2 regions of the Chengkuizengella sediminis genome follow, and region 1 is predicted to be linked to the other one. Evidence: riboswitches for the same ligand, from Rfam matches in the RefSeq annotation. Region 1 holds a riboswitch; the other holds the start of a gene.
What was found. A riboswitch is a leader RNA that binds a small molecule or an ion and turns the genes downstream of it on or off. The one in region 1 is predicted to bind cobalamin.
Positions count from the first base shown of each region.

Region 1 (7,654 bases):
AAACCCTATTACACCTGCTACCGAAACAGCTGCAGCAGAGATTAAGGTTGAAAAAATAAGCACGATCCACTTTGAACGATTTACATTCACACCAAGATGTGCTGCTTGTCTTTCACCTAAGGCAAATAAATTTAACACTCGCCCATACCCTAATAGAATGATTAATCCTATGAATAAATATGGAAATAATATAATGGAAAAATCCCAACCTCGTAAAGCCAAACTACCCATCAACCAAAATAAAATACGATTAATTACATCATCGGATAAAGTGATCATAAAAGATACGATTGAGCCTAAAAATGCCTGAACAACAACTCCTGATAAAATCACTGTTTCTACTCGAAACTTACCTTGTATACCTGCTAATTTAAATACAAACAATAAACTTAACATTCCTGATAGGAAAGCAACAATAGGTACTGTCCATTGACCTAACCATAAAAATTGAATACCAAATAAGATTAAAAATGAAGCTCCTACAGAAGCGCCTGTAGCTACTCCTAAAGTAAAAGGATCAGCTAGTGGATTCCTTAATACTCCTTGAAAGCCAGCACCTGCTAAAGATAAACAAGCTCCAACTAGAATACCGAGTATAATACGAGGAAAACGAACTTGTAAAATTATCTTTTCTGAAGAAATTGGCCAATCCACAGAGATATGTTGTCCTACAAAAGGAAGCTGGTGTAACAAAATACGCCAAACTTGTAACAATGGTATATGTGCTGAACCCATAGATAAACTCACTACGATGGAAAGAAGAAGAAGCAGTAAACCTGCTCCTCCCCATATCATTAATTTATGCTTCATTTATTTCACCAATTCTGGATAAATTCCTTTAGCAATTTCTAATAAACCTTGTGTAATTCGAGGGCCTGGACGACTAATTAAATCGTCATTCATCCCTACTAAACTATCATCTCTAATTGCTGTGATTTCGCTCCATCCACTTCGTTCTGTAATCACAGGTTTCAAATCCATATACTTCGTCGTATAGATGATGACATCGGGATTTTCTTCGATAATCTTTTCTTCACTAATTTGTAACCAACCTGCTTGATCTGCTGCTACGTTAATCCCACCAGATAACTCGATTAATTCATTCATAAACTCGCCACTACCCACTGTCCAGCCTTCTGAAAACTCAAGATATATTTTCTTTTTATCTGCTTCAGAAATCCCTGATACAGCTTCTACTACTTGTTGTTTTTCATCAGCCATTTGTGTGACTACAGTTTCAGCTGCATCATTTGCATCTGTAATTAAACCTAGTAATTGAATGTCCTCTATCACTTCATCAATCGAATTAGGTTCAATTGTAAACACTTGAATATCAAGTTCAGCCAAGCCTATGATAATCGCTTCGTTTAAAGAAAGTCCCCCGATCACAAGATCTGGCTCAGCAGCTAAAATTGCTTCTGTATTGCCATCTAGAATCCCACCTATTTTCGGTTTTGTTGTGGCTTCTTCTGGGAAATCGTCATATTCAGTAACACCTACAATATTCTCATCTAATCCAAGTGCAAATAAGATTTCCGTTATACTCGGTGCAAGGGATACGATACGTTCAGGTTTTTGTTCAATTGTGACTTCATTACCTGAAGCATCTGTCACCGTTAATGGATATATCGTTTGACCATTTTCTATATTCTCAGCAGCTGTTTCTTCGGTTTCTTCTTGAGTTGTATCATTACTTTCTGCTACATCCTGTGTGCCTTGATCTTGATTTTCGCTTACCTCACTCGGATTGTTACCACATGCAGCTAAGCTGAATGCAAGTACAAACACAAGTAAAATCATTAAAATTTTCTTCATTTTCTCCACCCTTTTTTATGTATGTATATATATAAAAGCCCTTTATCCGTGTAGAATAAAGGGCATACTAAACCTTTCGATTTGCAGCTTCCTTTTCCTCGAAGGATCATCGCTCTTAAAATATAGGCAGGTCTCCTGACTTATGAGTTCTGACTTCCTCCCCTTCCCATTCAATAGAACAGTGGCATACTGAGGTCGTCCTCATTTACAGTGGCGGGACCGTGTCGGATTCACACCGAGCTTCCCTTTTAACCTAAAAAATAATTTCATAGGCACCTATCATTTCAATATTAAATTGTATATATAATAACCATTTCAATCTCTTAAATCATTATATGTTAATTTGAGTGACTTGTACAATGCTTTTTAAGATTTGAAACTGTACACAGTAAAAAAAGCGCATCGATTGAATATCGACACGCCTGTCTGGATAGTTTTTTTATATTTATATAAAAGATGGGGATCATTATCACCCTCCCCCTCCTCCTGAACCACAACATGCTACACTACCAGGTTTGTAATCTGTAAATTCATATGAATTGATACTGCTCAATTGAAAAATGACTAAAGTAATAAATAAGACCTTTAAAATTTTCTTCACCTTGTAAGACCTCCATATCTAGCTTTTGTTAATTATTTCTTGTAACTCTTAATCCTCATGCTAAATTTGTGACTTTTGTGTTTATATTTATAATTTCCCCTGCAACTGATATAATTGTATAAGTAATTACTGCAACTAAAAAGGATGAAAATTCCCATGATTTTCATCCCTTTTATTAACTTATATATGATAAATACTTTAATTTCTATGAGGGGAAACAATAATGAAACTAATCGAACATTACCTTATTTTAAATGCAGCTTATGCAACTCAAAAAAGTGATGTCGAAATTGAAACTACGCTGAGTGAAATCATAAGTATCCTCGGCTGTAGTCAGCCAAATGCAAAAGGGGTATTAAATCGATTAAAAAAACAAGGATGGATAAGGTGGAAACCAGGACGTGGTCGAGGGTACAGATCCCGTATTAACTTTCAACTTTCTCTGTTTGATGGCATTAAGATGTATGTATCAGAACAGCTAGCACAAGATCATTTCAAAGAAGGAATGGAGTTCCTCCATTCTTTATCCATTCCTACACAAATTCATAGTTTCTTAGGGCAATATCTAGAAGAGTGGTTTGGTTTTCAAACGGAAGGGGATAAGGAAATAAAACACATCTTACGTATACCCATGTACAGAAACCTCATCTCTTTAGACCCGGCCCAAGTCTCTACAGCATTCGAATACCATTTTGCAGGTCAAATTTACGATACATTGCTTCGCATTGATTCAACTACAAAACAAATTTACCCACACCTCGTTCTCGGTTGGGATACCCCAAACGAAAAGGAGTGGGTTTTTTACCTGCGTAAAGGAATTCGGTTTCACCACGGTAGACTATTAACATCAGAAGATGTGATTTATACTTTCCAACGTGTCCTTGATTCGACTGCCAGCGTCTTCTATTGGCTGGGGCGCTATTTGAACAAGGTAGAATCATCAGGAGATCATACTGTCATTTTTCATTTCAAACAACCTTTCCCTTTTTTCCCAAACATCTTGAGTTCTAACAAAGCCTCCATCGTTCCATATGATGTTGATATCAAACAACAAGTAGTGGGTACAGGACCTTTTTTTGTTCGTTCATTCTCTAAAGAAAAATTAATATTAGAAGCTTTTGATCATTATTTTAAGGAACGAGCTTGGTTGGATCGAGTAGAGATTTTTCGTTTTCCAGAGGAACTACAAGGCAGATTTTCTTACAAGATGACCACTAAAAATGTAGATTCTTTGGAGTTGCAAGAAAAAACAGTTAATCAGCATGTAACGATTACACAATTAATTATTTTTCAAACAAAAAAACCAGGTCCACAACAACACCCGGCATTTCGACGAGCCATTCGCCTTGCTCTTGATCGAAACACGATGATTAATGAAACAAACTTGAAGGAAGTTCACCCTTCAGACAGCTTTTTACATACTCATAGCAAAAAGAGAATTTTTCCTTCTTATACACTATCAGAAGCACGGGAAGATCTCAAAGAAAGTGGATATTCTGGTGAAACCCTGACGATGCTTATTCCTTCTCTTCAGTGGAGAGAGAACGCACTTTGGATTCAGTCCCGTTGTAATCAAATTGGGGTATCTTTAGAACTCCTGCCTCTTGATCTAAAAAAGACACTCCAAAAGGAGTTTTTCCAACAAGCGCATCTTATCATGATAAATGTAATCTTAGTTGGTGATTCGGAAATTAATTTGATTGAACCATTTGGTAATAACAGCTTATATCGTCAAATGTTCACTCTAGAAGAGAATCAACAAATGGATATGTATATGGATCGGTTTATTAGTGGGAAAACGACAAATGAACGTATTTCTATCTGGAATGAAATGGAAGATTGGTTCCGCCAAGAAAATCTCATTCTTTTCCAGTTTCACTTCAAAGAAGAGACTGCTTACTCAAGTAACCTTCAAGGGTATAAATTTGGAAGTTTAGGAATGTATGACTTTCATAATCTTTGGATTAAGGATAAATAATAACTGTAAGAAGAGTAACCCCATTGATGATTTATCCATGAGGTTACTACAAACAAATATACTACATAATTAGTTTATTTTTTAGAACTAATTTTAATTACAGTATCTCCTCCGTCAACTATTGGGTAGGTTTCATCAGGTACCCTATAAATTTCACTGTCTTTTTTGGTTTCTAATTGTTGAAGAGCTAATATTTGATTCAAAAAAATCACCTCCTTTCAATACAGAGTTACTTCTCTCAGTGTTGCAATATGAAGGGAATAACCTTGAAATATTTGGTAGTGGTAACCAGGTAAATCCATAAGAATTGACTTCGCTGAGGGCAAGCATCATCCCTGACGCTCCTGAAAAAATGTCTCCAGATAATCTGTAATTGAAGTCTCCAGGAACAAAGAGCTTATTCTCATCTCCAAGTAAATAAAGATTCATTGTCTCTAATGTGTTAGTTAAATAGGCTTTGTCATCTTGTAAATCTAATTCCTTATCCACAGCATTAACACCTATAATAAGTCCTGCTAATCCGCGAAATAGCCCTGGACTGTAAATACACCTTTGAGTAGCATACATTCCTATTCCTCGGAGCTCATCATTCCACTTATTATTTTTTAGTAGATGGCGCAGCTCAATCATGGCTAAACCGACTCCTGAACTTCCTCCAGCAAGTTGAGGCACTAAATGTGAGTCATCTTTTAATTGATACAATCCTGTGTCTTCGAAGACGTAGTGATTTGTATCCTTTTCAATAGCACGCATGGATAAGGTTAACCAGTTTTCATCCCCAGTGTTCCAATGCAATGCGCTAAAAAACAATGATACTCCCGACCATCCTTCGATAAGTCCAAATGGAATAGCATCAAGCTCATTTGGCTTAATAGAAACATCACGTTCAAGAAGTGTTTGCAAACGATAACCAATAGCTACTGCTTTTTCAAAAAGAGTCTCAAAACCACTTAAGGTCGATGCAGATAATAACGAAAGTCCAATACCAGCCAACCCGGTTCTAAGAGATATATCTTCAGACTCTAGTTGAATTTGAATTGAATCATATATAGCCTTAGACTCATCTCTCATTCCTATTTCATGCAGAACCCCAGCAATCCCAGCTTTTCCAGAAAAAAGTCCATCGTCTAGCTGATTAATATATTTAAGGTCGCTAAATCTTACAGCCCATTCTCTAGCTTTCTTTGGTAATGTACCGGTTCGAACTAGAGCCATTACTACCCCAAATCCACCGGTCAAGACATTGAGCAGTCCGCTAGATGATTCAAATTGACGAGTATCCCCAGGTAAAAGCCTAATTCCTTCTCTGAGATCATTCACAATCCCGTTTCTCAGTTTTGAAATTACCTGTGGCAAATCATCTTTATCGTAATATCTCACTGGTGAAGATAGGATGCTAACCATTGGTTTAACAGATCGTTTTCTACATTCAGCTTCAACATCTTCTATGATCATGATCGCTTCTTCACCAAATTGTTTCAATATCCATTGGTCGTGTTTTTTTAGTATACATTCGGACATATCTTGAACTGGTCCAATAGGAACAAACACATATCTAGCTATACGTAAAAGTGCAAACCAATCGATCTGTTCTCTTGTTGAATCTTCTGCACCAGTAAAACCAGGAGTCATCAAACCTGAATGTTTAGTATCAGCTAAGTCATCACTTGCAGCTTCAAAGTCAATAAGTTTTACACGATTTGAATGTGTAATCATTACGTTAGATGGTTGCAAATCCCCTATACCAATACCTCGTGAATGAATATCTTCTACAGCTTTCTTTAGCTGTTTTATAATAGGAATTACACTTTCAAGATACTCTATTGGATCTTGACTTCTAGAGAAGGGATAAAATGATGCCACCCACTCTTTCAATGAATTTCCAGGGATATACTCTTCAACAAGAAATATATGCTCCCATTCTTGGAATATCCCTCGATACTGCACAACATTTACTATACCTTTTAGGTGTTCAAGGATTGCAGCTTCATGTTTTAAACGTTTAATTGCATCCCTCCCAATACCATCGAGACCCGCTCCTGGTCGCCCTTCTTTCAAAACTACTTGTTTTCCAGAATCGATGTGGTCAGCTAAATAAACACCTCCACCATTGCTAAAGTGTAAAGCTGACTTGATATCGTAACTATTAAGTTGTGAGTCTTCGGAGGACTGCATTTTTTCTTGATCCTTCGTCATATCTTGAATTGCTTTTGGCTCATCTACAAAATCAGGAATTACATAGGATATACCTCTAGAATCAGGAATATATTCACCAGATGGAGTTTTAATGGCTAAAATAGTAGATGCACCATCCTTAATGTGCATTTCTTCAAAAGCTCCATAGCGAAAATAAACATTTCCATCTAACCATCTCTTATCACTTAATACATAGGGTCCATTAGGAATATCTTTTAGTAATTTGTGTAGATGATCTAAAAGGAATAGAAATTGTGATTCATCTATGGGGTAAATTGTGATGAATTTACCCGAACTTCCTCTGTCACCGTACTTTGAGTTTTTCAAAAATAACTCACTTAAGCTCGATACATATTTGAAAGAAACAGATTGATCGAAAAGGAATGTAGAAACAATATCTAGCGTCTGTTGGGCTTCACTTGAAGATGCACTAATATGAATCTTCCAACCTTGAATAGGTAATCTATTGTTTGATGGGAAGCAATATGTCCAATGACTATTAAACCTAGTTTCCCAAAATTCAGGATGAGAAGGAACGTTAAACTTTGATTCGTCCTCTACCTTTTCTTCTGGAGATTTGTAATATTTTTCTTTTGGAAAAACATATTTAATATACCTCATATCCATTTTTTCTACCTCCCATGGGTATTAAACAGCGTAGATATGTATAGTGTTATACCTGCTAAACAAATCAAATTGTCGTATCAAATCTTATTGTTTAATATACTAACCCTTATTTTGACAAAGTTAATACCCCCCCTAAATTATACTAATTTTAAGCTATTTTGTATATTATCATCGAAGCTATTATTCTCTAAAATAGCAAAATCCCTTCATCGTTTACTACATCGATTCATATCTCTGTCCTCTCTTGTAAAAACATCTGATAGTTGGTATAATAAAAAGTGAAATCGATTTCAGTATATTCGGGAGGACCTACATATGACGAAGACAAAACAATCGAATCGAAAGATCATAACAGTGGTATTAGTTGCTGCTATTGTTATCATTGCAATATTTGCTATTCGAAACTTATCGACCTCAAATATCAATGCAGAAGTATA
Region 1 is NZ_SIJC01000006.1:131,467-139,120, reverse strand. Features, by position in the region: gene EPK97_RS13675 (FecCD family ABC transporter permease) at 1-810, opposite strand, end outside; gene EPK97_RS13670 (ABC transporter substrate-binding protein) at 811-1,815, opposite strand; cobalamin riboswitch at 1,924-2,110, opposite strand; gene EPK97_RS22245 (hypothetical protein) at 2,285-2,416, opposite strand; gene EPK97_RS13665 (ABC transporter substrate-binding protein) at 2,640-4,394, shown strand; gene lanKC (class III lanthionine synthetase LanKC) at 4,548-7,217, opposite strand; gene EPK97_RS13655 (glycoside hydrolase family 30 protein) at 7,533-7,654, shown strand, end outside.

Region 2 (7,654 bases), on a different contig from region 1:
TTACTGAACCTCTTACTTAAACCCTCAATTTCATCTTTCTTTACAATTTGATCAATCCAATGTTTAGAATGTAAGAATCAGTATTTCCACACCGATCGTGGAAATGAATTTAAAAACAAATTGATAGGTGGGGCATTAGAGACATGTGATATTAAACAAATTAATTCTATGCTGAAATAAAAAAGTAGGAAAGAATTCGTTCATGAAAATATCATTTAATGAATGCAAAGTTGATATGAATGAAGTATAAGAATTAAAAGAACCCTAATCCCAAGGCAATCTGAGTTTAGGGTTACAAATGATGACTCTTATATCCAAAGATAAAGGGGTTTTAGAAGATAGAATTAATCAAATTCTTTCTTTATTTTACTTCCTCTATTAAGGTGATTAGCCTCCATTTTCAATTTTAACATCATCTACTCCAGCCTCTACCAAGCTAGGGCTGCCAGCATCTGCCGCTTCGAATTGAAGATGAACATCCTCTCCAGCATAAGACGAGAGATCAAGAGATTGGTTCGACCATGCTGCATCCTGATCGCTTGAAGTTCCTAATTCTTCAAATAAAGTTACAACACTTCCATTTGAGCGAACGAGATTCAAACGGAAGAAATCATCATTAGACGCGTTAGAGTCATGGCTGAAGTAATAAGAGAAAGTTAATGTAAGCGAGCCATCAGCTGGTAATGAAATTGCTGATGATTGAATAGAAGTAACTCCATTATCAACATCGTTACTATCTGCAGAAGACCCTTGACTACTTGCTCCTGTAACAAGATCAAATTTTCCACTGGTTGTTCTTCCTAGCTGTTTCGCTCCATTAGAACGTGTGGATTTAGGATTCGCTCGTTCCCAATTTCCTGATGTCGCGGTATCACTTCCGTTTGGATCTGCAGTCCAACCTTTATCCGTTTCAAAATCATCTTCAAATACTACAGTTGGATCTGGACCGGGACCAGGGACATCCCCCCCACTTACTGCAGCAAATGCATTAATTCTTCCATGCGTCCAGTCGCTACCTGTACCTGGAATAGGGTCTGCTGTACTTTCAATTCTATCGCGGATTTCAACATTTGATAATCCTTGGGATGCAAGTAGAGCTGCTAAACCAGCAGTATGTGGAGAAGCCATTGATGTTCCATTATATGAAACGTAACCTCCACCAAGTTGTGTAGAAATAATATCTACACCAGGTGCAGCTACATCTACCCAAGACCCATAAGTAGAAAACCATGCTTTAGCATCGTTGGAATCCGTCGCAGCAACTGCCAACGAATTTTCGTAATAAGCTGGGTAATGTGGACTAGTAGTTCCTGCATTACCAGCAGCACATACAACAACAACTCCTGCATTCCAAGCATAGTTAACAGCATCTTCAACTGCTGCAGAAGGAGCAGTACTTCCTAGACTTAAGTTAATTACATCTGCACCATTATCAGCAGCATAAGTAATTCCATCAGCAACGCCTTGATTTGTTCCTGAACCAGAAGCGTTCAGTACGCGTACACCCATGATCGTTACATTTGGAGCGACACCAGCAACACCTATTCCGTTATTGGTAATTGCTCCTACTGTTCCAGCCACATGTGTACCATGACCATGCTCATCGGCAGGGTTACTATCATTATCGATGAAGTCATATCCTCGAACTACTCTACCTGCTAAATCTTCATGATCTTCTTGAACACCTGTGTCAATGACTGCAACGACAACAGATGAGCTACCTTGTGTGATGTCCCAAGCTGCTTCTGCACTCATGATTTGAGGACCGTATTGGTCGCTTGCATAAAGTGGATCGTTTGGAGTAAATAGAGCGTAGTATTCAATAATAGGTTCTGCATATTCTACATCTGCTCTGTTTTTATATTGTTTCAAGGCTTTTTCTACAGATTTTCCTTTGACTTTTATAACTTCAAAACCAATTTGTTCATTTTTCTTTAAGACTTCTGCTTTTTCTTCTTGATGAATTCGTTTTTTCATCTCATTGGAAGTTTTATCTTTGAACTTTACGATGATTGTACTTTCTTCTGAAGTAGTCTCAGCTGAACTAGTAATTGAAAAAGAGAAAATTAGTGAAATTGCCATAAAAACAGAAAAAAATCTTTTTAAATTCATTACTTACCCTCCGATATAGTTTTTTTGTTATAAAAGCCATCTGGAAAAGGCTACTTATTTACCTTAACCAACCCCTATTTGACACTTTTACAAAATATTAATAAAAATGTTATATTATTACACAATTTTAATTAATAATTCAATATATGACCCAACCAAAGGTTGAAAAACAACAGACGGACATTTGCAAGGATCATACTATTGAAATAGATTCTGAGTGATATATGAAGATATAAGAGGGAAGAAGAAAGATATAGATGACTTCACGAAAAAAAGGTTTTAAGAACGGAAAAAAACCTAATCCCAAAGCATTCTGAGATTAGGGTGAAAAGCTTTCTTTATTCTACTTCATCTATTTGATTAGCGTACATTTTCGATTTTGACATCATCTACCCCAGCCTCTACCAAGCTAGGACTGTCAGCATCTGCCGCTTCGAATTGAAGATGAACATCCTCTCCAGCATAAGACGAGAGATCAAGAGATTGATTTGACCATACTGCATCTTGATCGCTGGAAGTACCTGACTTCTCAAATAAAGTGACAACGCTTCCATTTGAGTGAACGAGATTCACACGGAAGAAATCATCATTAGAGGCGTTAGAGTCATGACTGAAATAATAAGAGAAAGATAATGTAATTGAGCCATCAGCTGGTAAAGAAATTGCTGATGATTGAATAGAAGTGACTCCATTATCAATATCGTTACTATCTGCGGAAGACCCTCGACTACTTGCTCCTGTAACAAGATCAAATTTTCCACTGGTTGTTGTTCCTAGCTGTTTCGCCCCATTAGAACGTGTAGATTTTGGATTAGCACGTTCCCAATTTCCTGTTGTAGCTGTATCACTTCCATTAGGATCTGAGATCCAACCTTTATCCGTTTCAAAATCATCTTCAAATACAATCTCAGTATTTCCTCCACCATCACCACCACAATATTGTGCTGCTTTGCCAATAACATCATATGGACAGTCCGCTTTATCGGTTAAGTATACTATAGCATCACGGTTTCGCTCAGTCTCTCTCTGAATCACTTCATCTGGCGGATAAAATCCTGGATTGGATGATGTAGGATACATTTCATACGTAAATGACATGATTTTATGTTCCCCATAAGTCCAATCTGTCATATCCCCATCGGTTATATATAATTCACTAGACTGCTGAGGAGTATATCCATTCATATTAGCCATCTGATTAGCTAACGTTACCATAACATCATGATCATCCTGTGTCATATCACTCGGTACATCCGTATAAGTGTAACCATATGGATATAATATTAATTCTCCATAGGTATGGAAACTTACTGCTGTTGTAATTTGCATCTTACCATCGATAATTCTACTCTCAACAAAATTTTTCAAGGCATTTGTTTCCGGAGCTGAAAAAGGACTACTTCCACGGTATGTATCACTACTTGTATTACCGCTTGATCCTCCACAACATCCCCAATTGTATCCATAATTTCGATTCAAATCTGTACCTACATAACTAGAACCACTATTAATTTGGCGATTTTTACGCCAGAAATCATAACTTCCATTCCTTACATCATATTCTCCACCATCAGCATTTAAGTTAAATACAAGATAAATCTCTCTATTATCCACTAAGTTAGTAATTTCTGCATCCGTTCCATACTGATCTGTGAACAGATCCATTAAATACAATGTCATTTCTACGGTTAAGTGTTCACGAGCATGATGAAGACCAACGTATAATACCTCTGCTTCATCTTCATCTACCGATGGATTATCACTAATTTTAACAACCCATAGATCCCTACCTTCGTAAGTTTGACCAATACTAAATTTTTCAAGGATATTTGGATGGTCTATTGCAGCTTGATCAATCTCATCTACCATCTCTCCATAATTGTGATAGTTAGCATCCGAATTAGGGAAATCTAAGGCATCCATTTGATCAGGAATTTCTTCAGTTAGTGGAAAATTTAATTTCTTTAAATCCTTAACTTCTGTAGGGTGTGCGATAACAATGACATGATTTTCACCAATTTCTTCGATTACGACACCCGTTCTAGCAATTTCACTTCGTTGTTCCTTGGTAGATACATTATCGATTCGGAATGTTATTCGTTTTTCTGCATCCTTCTTTTGCACCTCTGAATTTGCATCAACAACTGTAAAGATGGGTGTAATGAGTGGTGTTGCAACTAAACACACCATTAACATTACTGAAAAACATAAACGATAACCTTTAAATAACTTCATTTTATTCCTCCTTCTAGTGAATTCTCAACATCATATTCCCCATATATTATATTTATGAATATTTATGGAAGAGTAGCTATTTACATTCAAAAGGGTAAAACCTGCCACTTCAACCAAGTTATCAATTTTAAAAAATGGAGGATTTCCAATTGAAAGAGGACTTCTTAATAAGAAGCCCTCCTAATTTATTATTTTTATATGAAAGAGATCGTTGTAATAAAAAGACCAAATAGGAATATCAATACCATTAATGCTACGAATATAATTATAACAGTTAGTAGTGATTTCCATGCTGAAAATTGAAGAGCTTCTCCAAAACATTTAAGGAAGATAATAAACTCCCAAATTCCCAACGTAATTTGTATAAACCCAAAAAATAGTAGAGTCATTAATAAGACAGGATCATTATCAATTTTTGGTGTTAAAAGAGTAAAGTTTTCAATCCCAAACAAAAATAACATAGGAATCCAAGTGAAAACCAAAATATAAATACTTGGTATAAGTGAATGAGATAAAGCGTATCGAATTCGAGTATTATCTCCTTCTCCACCTAACCATGTTCCTACCCAACGTAAAATGGATGGGGCAATAAAATATGTTATTAATGCACCTATAATAGTTAAAAATAAACATAGGGTAAGGATTGAGACCATATTTGTAGCAAAGTCATCACCGATATAACTTGTTGATGCTCTGTTTAACGTAGTGGAAATTGTTCCGATATAAATTAATAAAAATGTGTGTTTTGGTTTTCTTTCAAATACTTCCTTCATCGTTGCTCGTGGTTTCAACCAAATAGAAACCCATGGATTAAAATTCATTTGTATTCACTCCAAGTCTTATGTGTATAGTAATTGCGCATTTTTATATTCGACAAATGATGTGAAATACCTGTTTTAAAAATTAATAGATTTAATATATGATTTAATCATAGACAGAATAGTAACATTTCTTTATAATGAATTTGATGTTTAAACAATTGAATACTATTGAAATTGGTGGAACGTTGATTCGTTCCTTAATAGGGAAGAACGGTTTAAATCCGTCACGGTCCCGCCACTGTAATTGGAGAGTAGACTTAAGCCACTATAATAATGGGAAGGCTTAAGTAACTGAATCAAACATTCAGTACATACGATGATCCATTAGTCAGGAGACCTGCCATTTTCTGTAACACTAATATGAACCTACGAGGATAGGGAGGTGTATAATGAGACTGGTAGATTTTTGTTCCATTCCAGAGATAATTTAGCACTTTCTACGATTTAATTGTAGAAGTGCTTTTTTTGTATTAAATGAATGTTGGATTAATCCAATTAGTGGTAGTTTATATATTTTCGAATATGATCTTAAAGAATAACTTAAGCATAACGATTTATAGAAGTGACTTAAACAACAATTACGTTTAAATAAAGGAGGAATGTGAGATGAAAGGTAAACTATTAGTTATCGGATTTGGTCCAGGTAGTTTTGAGCATATCACAAAAAGAGCACGTGAAGCGATACAAGAAAGTGATGTCATTATTGGATACAACACGTACGTTGATTTAATTCGTGATTTGCTCATAAATCAAGAAATCGTTAGAACAGGTATGACGGAAGAAGTAAGTCGTGCACAGGAAGCGGTAAAACAAGCAGAGGCTGGTAAAAAAGTAGCGGTTATTTCCAGTGGGGATGCAGGAGTTTATGGTATGGCTGGACTGATTTATGAAGTTTTAATAGAAAAAGGTTGGAATGAAACAGAAGGTGTAGGAGTTGAAGTCATCCCAGGTATTTCCGCCATTAATTCCTGTGCTTCATTATTAGGTGCTCCGATTATGCACGATGCTTGTACGATTAGTTTAAGTGACCATTTAACACCATGGGAACGAATTGAAAAACGAATAGATGCAGCAGGATCTGCGGATTTTGTCATCGCTTTATATAATCCTAGAAGTGGAAGAAGAACGAGACAAATTATTGAAGCACAAAACATATTATTAAAATATCGTGCTCCTAATACCCCTGTAGGTTTAGTGAAAAGTGCTTATCGTGATCGTGAATATGTGCAGATAACTACTTTAGAAAAAATGTTAGAGTTTGATATTGGTATGTTAACAACCGTTATTATCGGAAATTCTACTACATTTTTATATGATGGGAAAATGATTACACCAAGAGGTTATCAAAGAAAATACACATTGGATCGTAATGAACAACAGCTTAAACCACATGAGCGATTAAAAAAAGAAAATGAACCCTGGTCTTTAACACAGGAACAAGCTTTATATCCTTCAGAAAACGATAATCTATCATTAGAAGAAAAACAAAAGGAGGGAACAGCTCCTCTAACTTTAGCGACTGAGGCCTTACGGACTTTGCAGCAAAATCAAGAAATAGAAATTGCCCCAATTTTAAACAAAGAAGATGCTAAGGTGGAGAAAGCTGTTTTTCAACAGGAATCGATTTTAGAATTTGCAATAAGCTCAGGGATCGCAAACAAGAAATTTACGGCTAAACAAATGAAGCTGATTGCAGAAATCGCTGATGAAAAAGGAGAAATAGAATATACACCACACCATCAAATTCTACTACGAGTACCTACCAGTCACCCAGATAGGGTAACAAATCGCTTGAAAAATGAAGGGCTGTTGCTAGCTCCCATCGGGGATGTAGCTCAAGTGAAAGCATGTGATTTCTGTGATGAGGAAAAGGATGAATCTATTCCATATGTAAATGAGATACATAAACGTATTGATGGTTTAAAAACACCTAAAGAAATAAAAATTGGTTTTAACGGGTGTGCGATGGCTTGTTATGGCGCAGTCAAAGAAGATATTGGAATTGTGTTCCGCAAAGGTAAGTTTGATTTGTTTTTAGGAGCAAAAACAATAGGAAGAACAGCTCATGCGGCACAACCTGTGGCAGAAGGTATTGAAAAAGAAAAAATTGTAGATATAATTGAACGAATTGTGCAGGGATATGCCAATGACGGTTTTCCAAACGAGCGATTCCATAAATATTTTAAACGTGTGAAAGAAATTGAAGGTTTTACATATCGTGATGTACCTGTATTAGTGACAGAACAAGTCATATGCGGAGAGTAATATAAAAGGAAAGAAATCATGGGAGGTATTAATCATGGAAGCTGTATTATTTGTGGGTCATGGAAGTAGAGATAAAGAAGGTAATGATGAGGTTAGAACTTTTATAAAAAATATGCTGCCACGTATTCATACACCGATAGTAGAAACTTGTTTTTTAGAGTTTGAAAAACCAAATATCAATCAAGGAATAGACCTTTGTATTGATAAAGGAGCAACGAAGG
Region 2 is NZ_SIJC01000005.1:164,550-172,203, reverse strand. Features, by position in the region: partial or broken gene EPK97_RS12185 (S8 family peptidase) at 973-2,112, opposite strand; gene EPK97_RS12180 (M14 family zinc carboxypeptidase) at 2,473-4,347, opposite strand; gene EPK97_RS12175 (Yip1 family protein) at 4,542-5,168, opposite strand; cobalamin riboswitch at 5,327-5,527, shown strand; gene cobJ (precorrin-3B C(17)-methyltransferase) at 5,775-7,433, shown strand; gene EPK97_RS12165 (sirohydrochlorin chelatase) at 7,468-7,654, shown strand, end outside.
Region 2: it holds a riboswitch for cobalamin, as region 1 does, so the genes downstream of both, cobJ (precorrin-3B C(17)-methyltransferase) here and EPK97_RS13670 (ABC transporter substrate-binding protein) in region 1, are expected to answer to the same signal.